DNA from 3 places in the Streptomyces sp. NPDC127100 genome. Region 3 is predicted to be linked to each of the others. Evidence: riboswitches for the same ligand, from Rfam matches in the RefSeq annotation. Region 3 holds a riboswitch; each other region holds the start of a gene.
The links. Region 3 has a riboswitch for cyclic di-AMP ahead of ACFWJB_RS10430 (C40 family peptidase). Riboswitches for the same ligand answer to the same signal wherever they lie in the genome.
Positions count from the first base shown of each region.

Region 1: another riboswitch for cyclic di-AMP. It lies ahead of ACFWJB_RS05170 (transglycosylase SLT domain-containing protein); the one in region 3 lies ahead of ACFWJB_RS10430 (C40 family peptidase).
Region 2: another riboswitch for cyclic di-AMP. It lies ahead of ACFWJB_RS17685 (M23 family metallopeptidase); the one in region 3 lies ahead of ACFWJB_RS10430 (C40 family peptidase).

Region 1 is NZ_JBHXFL010000003.1:91,844-96,046, reverse strand. It holds gene ACFWJB_RS05180 (outer membrane lipoprotein carrier protein LolA) at 1-67, opposite strand, end outside; gene ACFWJB_RS05175 (polyprenyl synthetase family protein) at 328-1,338, opposite strand; cyclic di-AMP (ydaO/yuaA leader) riboswitch at 2,072-2,237, shown strand; gene ACFWJB_RS05170 (transglycosylase SLT domain-containing protein) at 2,241-2,735, shown strand; gene ACFWJB_RS05165 (DUF1963 domain-containing protein) at 2,862-3,812, opposite strand; partial or broken gene ACFWJB_RS05160 (IS5 family transposase) at 4,076-4,203, shown strand, end outside.
Region 2 is NZ_JBHXFL010000016.1:109,580-113,782, forward strand. It holds gene ACFWJB_RS17675 (M16 family metallopeptidase) at 1-360, shown strand, start outside; gene ACFWJB_RS17680 (M16 family metallopeptidase) at 357-1,745, shown strand; cyclic di-AMP (ydaO/yuaA leader) riboswitch at 1,937-2,100, shown strand; gene ACFWJB_RS17685 (M23 family metallopeptidase) at 2,113-2,877, shown strand; gene ACFWJB_RS17690 (GntR family transcriptional regulator) at 3,103-3,795, shown strand; gene ACFWJB_RS17695 (HPr family phosphocarrier protein) at 3,912-4,193, opposite strand.
Region 3 is NZ_JBHXFL010000007.1:70,544-74,746, forward strand. It holds gene ACFWJB_RS10420 (helix-turn-helix domain-containing protein) at 1-801, opposite strand, end outside; gene ACFWJB_RS10425 (ATP-binding protein) at 1,015-1,518, shown strand; gene ACFWJB_RS10430 (C40 family peptidase) at 1,752-2,225, opposite strand; cyclic di-AMP (ydaO/yuaA leader) riboswitch at 2,261-2,322, opposite strand; gene ACFWJB_RS10435 (urease subunit gamma) at 3,048-3,350, shown strand; gene ACFWJB_RS10440 (urease subunit beta) at 3,364-3,675, shown strand; gene ACFWJB_RS10445 (urease subunit alpha) at 3,668-4,203, shown strand, end outside.

The DNA.
Region 1 (4,203 bases), on a different contig from region 3:
GCCGTCCGGTGCGCGGTTCCTCGCGCTCCCCGGCGGTCGTGCTGTCGTCGGAATCGATCGGTGCCATGTGTGCCCTACCTCCGTCGTCGGCGGCGGCTGTCTCGCGACCTCGCACTGTTCACCCGTGAGCCGCCATTCTCACCCGAATCGGTGAGGAGTGGTGTTTTTCCGTGGTGTCCATCTGACCAAATCGGTCAGGAAGAAGCGTCAGACCTCGGGCTCAACTCCGCGTACTCCTGCGGGATGACACGGAGGAGCGGCATCTCCCCCGGCCCGTAGGGGGCAGGGGCGCCACGCCGGGAGGGCGCGGGGAACGGCCGGGCGGGGTCAGCCGGCCCGGTGCACCACCGCGTCGCACAGCTCGATCAGCGCGGCCTTCGCGTCGCACTCCCGCAGCGGGGCCAGCGCCGCCCGGGCGTCCTTCGCGTACCGGACGGTGTCCCGCCGGGCCTGCTCGAGCGCGGGGTGGGCGCGCAGCAGGCGCAGCGCCTCGGCGTGCCGTGCGTCGTCGCTCAGGTCGGAGTCGAGCAGCTCGCACAGGGCGACGTCCTCGGCCAGCCCCAGCCGGGCCGCCCGCTCGCGCAGCCGCAGCACCGGGAGGGTCGGGATGCCCTCGCGCAGGTCCGTGCCGGGCGTCTTGCCCGACTCGTGGGAGTCGGAGGCGATGTCCAGGACGTCGTCCGCGAGCTGGAAGGCGACGCCGAGCCGCTCGCCGTACTGGGTCAGCACGTCGACGACCGTCTCGTCGGCGCCGGACATCATCGCGCCGAACCGGCAGGAGACCGCCACCAGCGACCCCGTCTTGCCGCCCAGCACGTCCAGGTAGTGGTCGACCGGGTCCCGTCCGTCCTGCGGGCCGGCCGTCTCCAGGATCTGGCCGGTGACGAGCCGCTCGAACGCCAGGGCCTGCACCCGGACCGCCTCGGGCCCGAGGTCGGCGAGGATCTGGGAGGCGCGGGCGAACAGGAAGTCGCCGGTGAGGACCGCCACCGAGTTGTCCCAGCGGGTGTTCGCGCTGGGCACGCCGCGGCGCACGGCGGCCTCGTCCATCACGTCGTCGTGGTACAGCGTGGCGAGGTGGGTCAGCTCCACGACCACGGCCGAGGGCACGATGCCGGGCGCGTAGGGGTCGCCGAACCGGGAGGCGAGCATCACCAGCAGCGGCCGGAACCGCTTGCCGCCGGCCCGCACCAGGTGCTGGGCGGCCTCCGTGATGAACGGCACCTCACTCTTGGTTGCCTCAAGCAACCCTTCCTCGACGGCCGCCAATCCGGTCTGGACATCGGCTTCCAGAGCCTGGTCCCGCACGCTCAGCCCGAACGGCCCGACGACGGTCACGAGGGGTCTCCTGTCTGCTGGTGTCTACTGGCGATTACCTGGTTTGTCGATAGGTCGCTGCCACCACTCGAGTCAGCGTATCCGGTCACGTTTCGATCACCGCTAGCGCCCACCGTTACAGGCCGGTCGGTATTGGATCATGCGCGGTATGTTTTTGATCGGGCGATATGAGCAGATACCGCCCGATGCCACCAGAACGGCGCGAACCGGGACACGGCGCGCCGGAAACCGCCACCGAAGATCCCACCATTCCTCCCAACGGGCCGCACCCCGGGAACGTCACCCATTCGGCACCCTCCCGCCCTCCCCCCTCTCCGAACGGATGCCCGCGCAGCGCGCGCGGACACCGGGACGGACCACCGGCGGCGAGGTGCGACCGAGGGCGCGGAGCCCCGGCCCGGCCGCCCGTCCCGCGCCCGTCGGCGAAGCGACCCCCATCGGCGGCCGGTTGGCCACCAGTTGGCCCTAATGCCCGTTTTGCCGACCTTGTTGAGGCCCGTGAGTTGGCTCACGCCCCCGCGGTCCCCCGCGCCCGCGCCGCGAACCCCGCCACCCCTTTGCCCCGTAGGGGAGTTGACCCTTGGCAGTCGCAAAGGATCAAGCACCCCAAAACGCCCGGATCAAGGTCAAGAGGCACGTCGAGTGATTCCTGCACTTGTTCCGGACATGTGCTCTCGCATACGTTCCCGGCCTGTCGGGCGGACGCCGAATCCTGCCACCGCCCCGACGCACAGTCATCCACTCGACACACTCGCAGGCAGGAGCGGGGGACCCAGGTAAGTCGCCGCACCGGACACCACCGGAGCGGCTCGGGGTGAAGCCGTGCCCGTCAGGGCACGGCCGGGCACCTCCCCGCCCGAACCCGACAGCTCACCTCGCAGGCGTAGGAGAGGGACACACACATGCCTGCCAACGGTCAGAACCGTCACGCCCGCACCGCCCGCCTCGGCCGCAAGCTCGCCCTCGCCGGCGCCGGCGCCGCCGTCTTCGCCATGCCGCTCGTCGGGGCCGCCACCGCGTCCGCCGCCACGCCGGCCACCACGACCACCGCCGCCACCGCGGCGACCACGGCGTACCCGGACAACCTCGACGGCTGGATCCGCGAGTCGCTGGACATCATGGCCCAGCACGGAATCCCCGGGACGTACGACGGCATCCACCGCAACATCATGCGGGAGTCGTCCGGCAACCCGCTCGCCATCAACAACTGGGACATCAACGCCGTCAACGGCACCCCGTCCAAGGGCCTGCTCCAGGTGATCGACCCGACCTTCCAGGCGTACCACGTCGCCGGCACCTCCTGGGACTCGTACGACCCGGTCGCCAACATCACCGCCGCCTGCAACTACGCGGCCGACCGGTACGGCTCGATCGACAACGTCTTCAGCGCGTACTGAGCCGTACCCCGCACCCGGCCGTGACCCGGTCCCGTCGGCCTCCGACGGGACCGGGCCCTAGGGGGTGTGTGATGTCGTGATCACGCGGTGGTCACGAGGCCTCCGGGACAGGCCGAACCGCAGAAATCAGCCCAACCAGTAGTGCTCGACCTTGTCGAACCGTCTGGCGTGAAGGTCGTCGCGGCTGATCAACCAGCTGATGTCGCCGTCCATCCAGTCGTACTGGAGCGACTCCATGTTGAAGGTCGCGAGGTGCAACAGCGGTTGTCCGGGCAGCTCCCGCCATGCCCGGTCGTAGACCTCGTCGAACCGCTCCGGGGCGTCCCTGAGTTCGCGGACCGCCTCCTCCCGCAGGCGCTGGAACGCCTCTGTGCTCTTGTCCCAGCTGTGGTGGATGTTCCCCTGCACTCCCCGCAGCTTGTCGGTGCTGTTGTCCATGGCCGGTCTGACGCCGACCTTGGCGGCGTACTCCTCGACGGCGGCCTCCAGCCGAGCGTGCCACTCGGCTTCCTCCCCTTCCGGCTCACCCCAGATGCCCCCGTGGTCCTCGCCGATGAGCCAGGCGTGGGCGTCCCATGCGTCGTTGTGGGAGGCGACCATGGTCCAGCGGTCCAGCATCATGTGGGAGGACCCGAACTGCAGGTCCAGTTCGCTCGGGACGGGGGCCGGGCGCACGGTCGTCTTGGTCCCGGGCGGTATGTAGAGCGCCTTGCCGCCGCCAGCGTCCGACCAGGTGAACAGCAGGAGGTGCCCCTCCCGGGGCAGCCCGTCGTCGAACAGCGTGCGGGGCACCGCGGCGAGGTCGAAGGATGCGACGAAGATGTCGCCCACCTTCCACTCCATGTCCAGGGGCAGCGCCGGCGCCCCTCCGATGTGACCGATCACCCGGTCGCCGGGCCGGACGCTCTCCGGCGTCTTCTGCTTGAAGTACACGGCCGGCTCCATGCTCCACAGCAGGCGGGTGATGGCGTCGTCGGACACCCCGTGCCGCCGGGCGAAGGCCCGGAAGGCACTGCTGCGGGACGTCTGCCCCACGGGATCGCCGGAGGGGCCGACTGTGCTGTCCCAGTTGCTCACGAGTTCGCTTTCTGACGAGGGATCGGTGACCGGCACCGTGCGGGCGGAGCCCGATGCTGATCAACACGGTAGAGCACCCCTCCGACAACGCCCTCGTCGCCAACTGCCGGTGCCCCTAAGGCTGTCCACACGCCGCGTCACCCTCGGACCATCGTCGGCCTGAGGGTGGCGCGGCGCCGGCGACTCCTGGGGCCTGTGTGTTGTCGTGATTAGTTGCCGGGTTCTGAGCTCTTCGCGAGGTGGAAGCCGGTAGGACTGTGGTCGTGACGCGTAGGCAACTCACCGATGCTCAGTGGAAGTTCATCGAGCCGTATCTGCCGATCGGTAAGTACGGCCCGTATCCGGAGCGTTTGCGGGAACAGTTCGAGGGGGTGATCTGGCGGTTCCGCTC
Region 2 (4,203 bases), on a different contig from region 3:
GACGTCGAGGTGCCCGTCGTCGAGGCCGCCATCGACGAGGAGCTCGCCCGGTTCGCCGAGGAGGGGCCCACGGCCGAGGAGATGGAGCGCGCGCAGGCCCAGTTGGAGCGCGAGTGGCTGGACCGGCTCGGCACGGTCGCCGGCCGCGCCGACGAACTGTGCCGGTACGCCGTCCTGTTCGGCGACCCGCAGCTCGCCCTCACCGCCGTGGGGCGGGTGCTCGAGGTGACGGCCGAGGAGGTCCAGGAGGTCGCGAAGGCCCGTCTGCGCCCCGACAACCGCGCGGTGCTCGTCTACGAGCCCACCGCCCCCGCCGACGAGAACGACGCCACCGACAAGAACGAGGAGGCGGCCAAGTGACCGAGCTCGCCACGATGGAATTTCACTCCCAGCCGCAGGCCGGCGAGCCCAAGCCGTGGGCGTTCCCGGCACCCGAGCGCGGCAGCCTCGACAACGGGCTCACCGTGCTGCGCTGCCACCGTCCCGGCCAGCAGGTCGTCGCCGTCGAGGTGTCGCTCGACGCCCCCCTGGACGCCGAGCCCGCCGGCCTGGACGGCGTGGCCACGATCATGGCGCGCGCGTTCTCGGAGGGCACCGACAAGCACTCCGCCGAGGAGTTCGCCGCCGAGCTCGAGCGCTGCGGCGCCACCCTCGACGCGCACGCGGACCACCCCGGTGTCCGGCTGAGCCTGGAGGTGCCCGCCTCGCGCCTCGCCAAGGCCCTCGGTCTGGTCGCCGACGCCCTCAGGGCGCCCGCGTTCGCCGACAGCGAGGTCGAGCGGCTGGTGCGCAACCGGCTCGACGAGATCCCGCACGAGCTGGCCAACCCCTCCCGCCGCGCCGCCAAGGAGCTCTCCAAGGAGCTGTTCCCGGCGGACTCGCGCATGTCGCGCCCGCGCCAGGGCAGCGAGGAGACGGTCGCGGACATCGACGCGGCGGCCGTCCGCGCCTTCTACGAGAAGCACGTCCGCCCCGCCACCGCCACCGCGGTGATCGTCGGCGACCTCACCGGCATCGACCTCGACGAGCTGCTCGGCGACACCCTCGGCGCATGGACCGGCTCCGCCGCCGAGCCGCGCCCGGTGCCGCCGGTGACCGCCGACGACACCGGACGGGTCGTCATCGTGGACCGCCCCGGCGCCGTGCAGACGCAGCTGCTGATCGGCCGCACCGGAGCCGACCGGCACGACCGCGTGTGGCCCGCCCAGGTGCTCGGCACGTACTGCCTCGGCGGCACCCTCACCTCACGCCTGGACCGCGTCCTGCGCGAGGAGAAGGGCTACACCTACGGCGTGCGGGCGTTCGGGCAGGTCCTGCGGTCCGCCCCCGACGGCACGGGCGCCGCGATGCTCGCCATCAGCGGCTCCGTCGACACGCCCAACACGGGTCCGGCGCTCCAGGACCTGTGGACGGTGCTGCGCACGCTCGCCGAGGGCGGACTCACCGACGCCGAGCGCGACGTCGCCGTGCAGAACCTGGTGGGCGTGGCGCCGCTGAAGTACGAGACGGCGGCCGCCGTCGCGAGCACGCTGGCCGACCAGGTCGAGCAGCACCTGCCCGACGACTACCAGGCCACGTTGTACCGCCAACTGGCCGCCACCGGCACCGTGGAGGCCACCGCGGCGGTCGTCAACGCCTTCCCGGTGGACCGCCTGGTGACGGTCCTCGTCGGCGACGCGGCACAGATCAGGGAGCCCGTCGAGGCCCTCGGCATCGGTGAAGTCACCGTCGTGGCCGCCGAGTAGCGGCACGGGTGCGCGACGGCCCTGGTGACCCGGGTGTCACCAGGGCCGTCCGATGTCCGAATTGGGGGAGAGGCTGCCCGTCTGCCCTGTGGCGTGCGCTACAAAAACCATGTTGCGTTTGAGAATTGAAGACAGCCGCGTCTAGCGTCGTCCGGGCTGTTCGTCAGGCAGTGCGCCGCACCCGCGGCACCGGACAGTCATCGCCGAGTCCCCGTACGGCGCGAGCCAGGGGAGCCGGGGACCCATCGCAGTCCCTGGGGTGAATCGGACGCCCGCGCTCCGGCGAGGGGGTCCGTAGGAGACCTTCCTGCTCCGAACCCGTCAGCTAACCCGGTAGGCGAGAGGGAAGGAAAGGACCAGCCTCTACATGGCGTTCACGCGCGCCACCGGGAAGCACCGCCGTCCCAGCCGCATGCACCGCACCACCGCCCGCGCGGCGGGCGTCGCGGCCCTCGCCACCACCGGCGTCGTCGGCACCCTCGCGGCCCCGGCCCTCGCCGCCGAGCCCGAGGTCGAGCAGAGCGGACTCACCCCGGTCGTCACCATCGGCGACTCCATCGCCCACGAGATCGACGCCCAGGCCACCGCGCAGAAGCAGGCCGCCCTGGACGCCGCCGCCCGCGAGGCGGCCATGGAGGCCGCGCGCGAGCGGGCCGCCGAGGCCGCCGAGGAGGCGCGCGAGGCCAAGGAGCGTGCCGCGCGCGAGGCGGAGCGCGAGCGCCTCAACACCTTCGTGGCGCCGATCGCCGGCTCCTACGTGTCCACGGCCTACCAGGCCGGCAGCTCCCTGTGGTCCTCCGGCAGTCACACCGGCATCGACTTCCACGCCTCGACCGGCGCCTCGGTGCACGCGGTCGGCGTCGGCACCGTCGTCGAGGCCGGCTGGGGCGGTGCCTACGGCAACCAGGTCGTGATCAGGATGCACGACGGCACGTACACCCAGTACGGCCACCTGTCGTCCATCGGCGTCTCGGTCGGCCAGTCGGTCGGCGCCGGCCAGCAGATCGGTCTCTCCGGTGCGACCGGCAACGTCACCGGCCCGCACCTGCACTTCGAGGCCCGCACGAGCCCGGAGTACGGCTCGGACATGGACCCCGTCGCCTATCTCCGTTCCCACGGCGTGAACGTCTGACGACGGACGGTACGGCACGCGCAGGGCCCCGGCTCCCCGAGCCGGGGCCCTGCCGTATTTCCGTGCGGGCCCGCACCACCCTGCCGGATTCGTTTCCCGTCCGGGGAAGTCCAAAAAATATCCCTGAATTCCGGCGGCCCCTCCGAAATTGCGGTTCATTGGCCTAGAGTCACGGAACACGCGTCCGTTGTCGACGTTTCACGGGGATCAGGGCGGAGGTCGGACATGCGTATTCCGGCGCACTCGGTGTGCACGGCGATTCGGGACGACATCGTCGCCGGCGTCCACGGGCGCGGCAGCCGGCTCACCGAGGAACTGCTCGCGCGCCGCTACGGCGTCTCCCGCGTCCCGGTCCGCGAGGCGCTGCGCACCCTGGAGGCCGAGGGCTTCGTGGTGACCCGGCGGCACGCGGGCGCGTGCGTCGCCGAACCCACCGAACAGGAGGCCGCCGACCTGCTCGAGACCCGCACGCTCCTGGAGCCGCTCGGTGCCTCCCGCGCGGCCCGGCGCCGCACCGAGGCCCATCTCAAGGTGCTGCGCGGCCTGGTCAGGCTGGGGCAGGAACGCTCAAGGCAGGGCCACGGCGAGGACCTGCGCGCGCTGGGCGGCTGGTTCCACGAGACCCTCGCACAGGCCGCCGGCAGTCCTTCCCTCACGGCGATGCTGATCCAGCTGCGCCGCAAGATCGACTGGATGTACCTCGTGGACACGGTGCCCGGCGCGGCGGAGCAGTGGGCGGAGCGCGGCGCGGTCGTCGACGCGGTGGCACGGGGCGACGGCGACCGGGCGCGGGCGCTCATGGCGCTGCACGCCGAGCGGTCGGCGGCGGCGCACCGGTTGCGCTTCACGTCCGGCGACCGCCCCGACGGCGTGAGGAATGCGCAACGTCCCGTAAACACGCCGGTGCTCCGGCATTAACACGGGTGCCGTATACGAAAGAGGGATAATTCACGGGGCCTATTCGTGCTGCCCGGAATCAGGGGCGACAAAAGGCCCGCCCGGTGGTCCGGGCGGGCCTTTCGTGTGCCGTCACATCAGACGGTCTCGGGAAGCTCCTCGAGCCCCTCGGAGACCAGCTTCGCCAGCCGGTCCAGGGCGACGTCCGCGCCCTCGGCGTCCGAAGCGAGGACGATCTCCTCGCCGCCCTGGGCGCCCAGGCCCAGGACGGCCAGCATGGAGGCCGCGTTGACGGGGTTGCCGTCGGCCTTGGCGATCGTCACCGGGACGCCTGTGGCCGTGGCGGCCCGGACGAAGATGGAGGCGGGGCGGGCGTGGAGGCCCTCGGCCCAGCCGACGTTGACGCGGCGCTCAGCCATGTGTTGCTGC
Region 3 (4,203 bases):
GATCAGAAGGGCGTTGAAGGCCTCGGTGTAGGCCTCTAGGTCTTCTTTCCGTTCGAGGTGGAGGCTACTCGTCAAGTGGTCGAGAACCACCACGTCGAGATCAGAAGTGCTCGGAAATGAGAAAATAACGAAAGGACCGGTGACACCGATGTGCGCCCCGGCGGAGAACGGGAGCACCTGGAGCCGGACATGGGGCAGTCGCGCGGCCTCCACCAGACGGATCAGCTGCCGGGCCATCACGCCCGGCCCTCCCACCTCCCGGCGCAGCACCGCCTCGTCGAGGACCGCGTTCAGTTCGAGCGGCGGGTCGGCGCGCAGCACGTCCTGCCGGGCGAGACGGACCTCCACCAGCGTGTTCAGCCGGTTCTCCGGCTGCCCGTCCACCGCGGCCCGCGTCACCGCGCGGGCGTACTCCGGTGTCTGCAGCAGCCCGGGCACGACGGTCGTCTCCAGCGTCCGCATCGCGCTCGCCTGCGACTCCAGGCTGATGAAGTCCCGGTACGTCGGCGGCAGTACCCCGCGGTAGGCGTGCCACCAGTGGTGCCGCCCGCTCGCGTCCTCGGAACCCGCCAGCACCACCAGCAACTCCCGCAGTTCCCCGTCGGCCACGCCGTAGGCGTCCAGGAGTAACCGCACGTCGGCGGGCTTGGCGCCGCTCGTCCCGGTCTCGATCCGGCTGACCTTCGACTGGTGCCAGCCCACCAGCCGGGCCGCCTCGCCGCTGGTGATCCCCGCCGACGTGCGCAGGGCACGCAGTTCCGCGCCCAGCTTTCGGCGACGCACCACCGGGCCGTGCTGCATGGGCCACTCCTTTACTCCTCACGCGCCCTCCACATACGTTCTGCCGTCGCAGAGTTCACCGCTTCGAGCGACAGATATATGCATATCTCCGGGGTTCGCCGCTCTCCACCGGGTGGTGATGGCAGTCTGGCGGCGAAGCACCAGTCCGGGACCGTACTCGAACCATCCGCTCCGTGTCGGACCTCGGTCCCGCGGGAAAGGGACGGCGTCGCCATGGCAGACCATCTGGAAGCATCCGTCACTCTGCCCAGCGATCCGGCCTCGGTGGCCGCCGCGCGCACCTATGCGGTGGGCACACTGGCGGAGTGGGGGCTGCCCGCGGAGGCGGAGATGTCCGAGACCGTCCGCCTCATCGTCTCCGAACTGGCCACCAACGCGGTCCAGCACACGCTCGGGCAGTCGCCGACCTTCACGGTGGACCTCGTCCTCGACCGCGACGAACGGCTGTGCGTCGGCGTCACCGACAGCCACCCGCGCTTTCCCAAGCGGCTGCCGGCCGCCGTGCAGCAGGACAACGGCCGGGGCATGGTGATCATCCGGTGGCTGACGGCGGAGTGCGGCGGCAGGCTGAGGGTGCGGCCCACGCGCCAGGGCGGCAAGACCGTCTCCATCGAACTGCCCTGGACGGCACCGGAACCTGCGGCGCCTGCCGATCCCGTCACGGTCGTGAGTCAACCCCGGGGCGAGGCCCTGGGCCGGCCTGGGCCACAGCGGTGAGGAGCCGACCGCACCCGGCGTGCGACGGAACGCGTGCGACGGAACGCGTGCGGCGGAACGCGTGCGGCGGAACGGTGCGCCGGTCCGTGCGGGACCGTGTCTCGTCACGGCGGTAGGGCGGCTGTGAACGGCCCGGCGTGGCGGGTGACCGCCGAGGGCCCCTGTCATGCGCCGCGGCACGCACCCGGGGGCGGTCACGGCGCGTCAGGGACGCCGCCACCGCCCCCGGGGGATCACTTCACCCGGCCGTACCAGACGTTGCTCGTCCAGATCTTCTGCAGCCGCACCACGTCCCCGGTCTTCGGGGCGTGCCAGATCTTGCCCTTCCCGGCGTAGATGCCGACGTGGTACACGTACCGGCCCGAGTGGAAGAACACGAGGTCTCCGGCCCTGCGGCTGCCGGCGGAGATGTGCCGGGTCTTGTTGTACTGCTGCGCGGCCGTCCGCGGCAGCTTCTTGCCGGCCTTCTTGAACGAGTACAGCGTCAGTCCGGAGCAGTCGAACCTGCGCGGACCGGTCGCTCCCCACGCGTAGGGGGCGCCCTTCTTGGAGGCCGCTATCCGCAAGGCCTTCGTGGCGTGGCCGGCCGCCGCGGCGTCGGAGGCGACGCCGGGAACCACGATGGAGCCGCCCACGGCGGCGATGGTCAGGGCCGAGGCCGTACCGGCACGGGCCATCATCGACGGGACACGATTGAGCGCAGTCATGCGCAACCCTTCGTCAGCCGCCTGTGAAGGATGACCTGTCGGATTCGGGCTGGCGAAGTTGCCCGGCCGCACGGGTGCGGCTTCACCCCAAGGGCTGCTCGGCCCGGCGCCTTCCTCGCGGAGGCGGCCGTTCCGGCGACCCGTCGTGCTCGGGTCCTCCACTCCTGCCGATGCACTCCTGTCGACCGGTCGTCCGGGCGGCGGCAGGACTCGGCGTCCGCCCGGACCGCCCCGCCGCTGTGGCGGGGGCTTGTCGTCAGTCATGGATCTTGTCGCATCGAAGTGGGAAAATCCCAACGGAACCGGGCCCTTGTGTGGTTACTCACCACTCACCCGTTCTGGTGGACATAAGAGTGTTCGATCCTCTTTCGAGCGTCATGACGACCCCGTGACCAGCGGCGGAATGACATGTTCCGCCATCCGGGAGGGCACATGGCGCAAGCCAGGCGGGCCGGGAATCCGGGGTGTTCCTACGCCGTAAGGGGGTACGCCGTTCGGCCGGTTTGGGCTCCGGTCCGGCGGAGGGCGCGCCGGACCCGGCTTCCGGGCCGTGGGGAACGGCCGTGCGCCGAGCGTGCCTTCGGGTGCGCGGAGTGCCAGCGGCGGCACGGGTAATCGGCCGGTCAAACCGGTAATCAGTCAGTCAAAACCGCGTGACGTGGCAGAAACACTCCGGCCGTACTCTGCACCCCGATCCACCTGCGGTTTTGTGATACCGGAAGCCCCGATCGGGTCAATTCCTGTGTGTTACATCTAGGACCGCCGCGGTGGACGCGGCAGCCGGACCGCCCGGTCCCGGCGTGATGTCCAGTGAGGTGGTACGTGCAACTGACCCCGCACGAGCAGGAGAGACTGCTCATCCATGTGGCCGCGGACGTGGCCGCGAAGCGCCGGGCACGAGGCGTGCGACTCAACCACCCCGAGGTCGTCGCGCTCATCACCTCGCACATCCTCGAAGGCGCCCGCGACGGCCGCACGGTCAGTGAGCTCATGGCGTCGGGACGCCAACTGATCCAGCGTCACGAGGTCATGGAGGGTGTCCCCGAGATGATCCACGACGTGCAGGTCGAGGCGACCTTCCCCGACGGCACCAAGCTCGTCACCGTCCACGAACCGATCGTCTGACGGGACCGCCGCCATGATTCCCGGAGAGATCCTCTTCGCCGACGAGCCGGTCACCTTCAACGAGGGCCGCCCGAGCGTCCGCCTGACCGTGCTCAACACCGCCGACCGGCCCGTCCAGGTCGGCTCCCACTACCACTTCGCCGAGGCCAACCCCGGTCTCGACTTCGACCGCGCCGCGGCGCACGGCACGCGGCTGAACATCGCCGCCGGCACCGCCGTCCGGTTCGAGCCCGGCATCCCGGTCGACGTGGAGCTGATCCCCCTCGCGGGCGCTCGCGTCGTCCCGGGCCTGCGCGGCGCGACCGGAGGTGCCCTCGATGCCTGAACTGTCCCGGCCCGCCTACGCCGACCTGTTCGGACCGACCACGGGCGACCGCATCCGCCTGGCCGACACCGACCTCTTCGTCGAGATCGAGGAGGACCGCTCGGGCGGCCCCGGCCGCTCCGGCGACGAGTCGGTCTTCGGGGGCGGCAAGGTGCTGCGCGAGTCCATGGGCCAGTCGCGCGCCACCCGCGCCGAGGGCGCCCCCGACACCGTCATCACCGGCGCCGTGATCATCGACCACTGGGGCGTCGTCAAGGCCGACATCGGCATCCGAGACGGCCGCATCACCGGCATCGGCAAGTCCGGCAACCCCGACACCATGGACGGCGTCCACCCGGATCTCGTCATCGGGCCCGAGACGGAGATCATCGCGGGCAACGGCAGGATCGTCACCGCCGGCGGCATCGACACGCACGTCCACTTCATCGCGCCGGGCGTCGTCGACGAGGCCCTCGCCTCCGGCATCACCACCCTCATCGGCGGCGGCACCGGCCCCGCCGAGGGCAGCAAGGCGACCACGGTCACCCC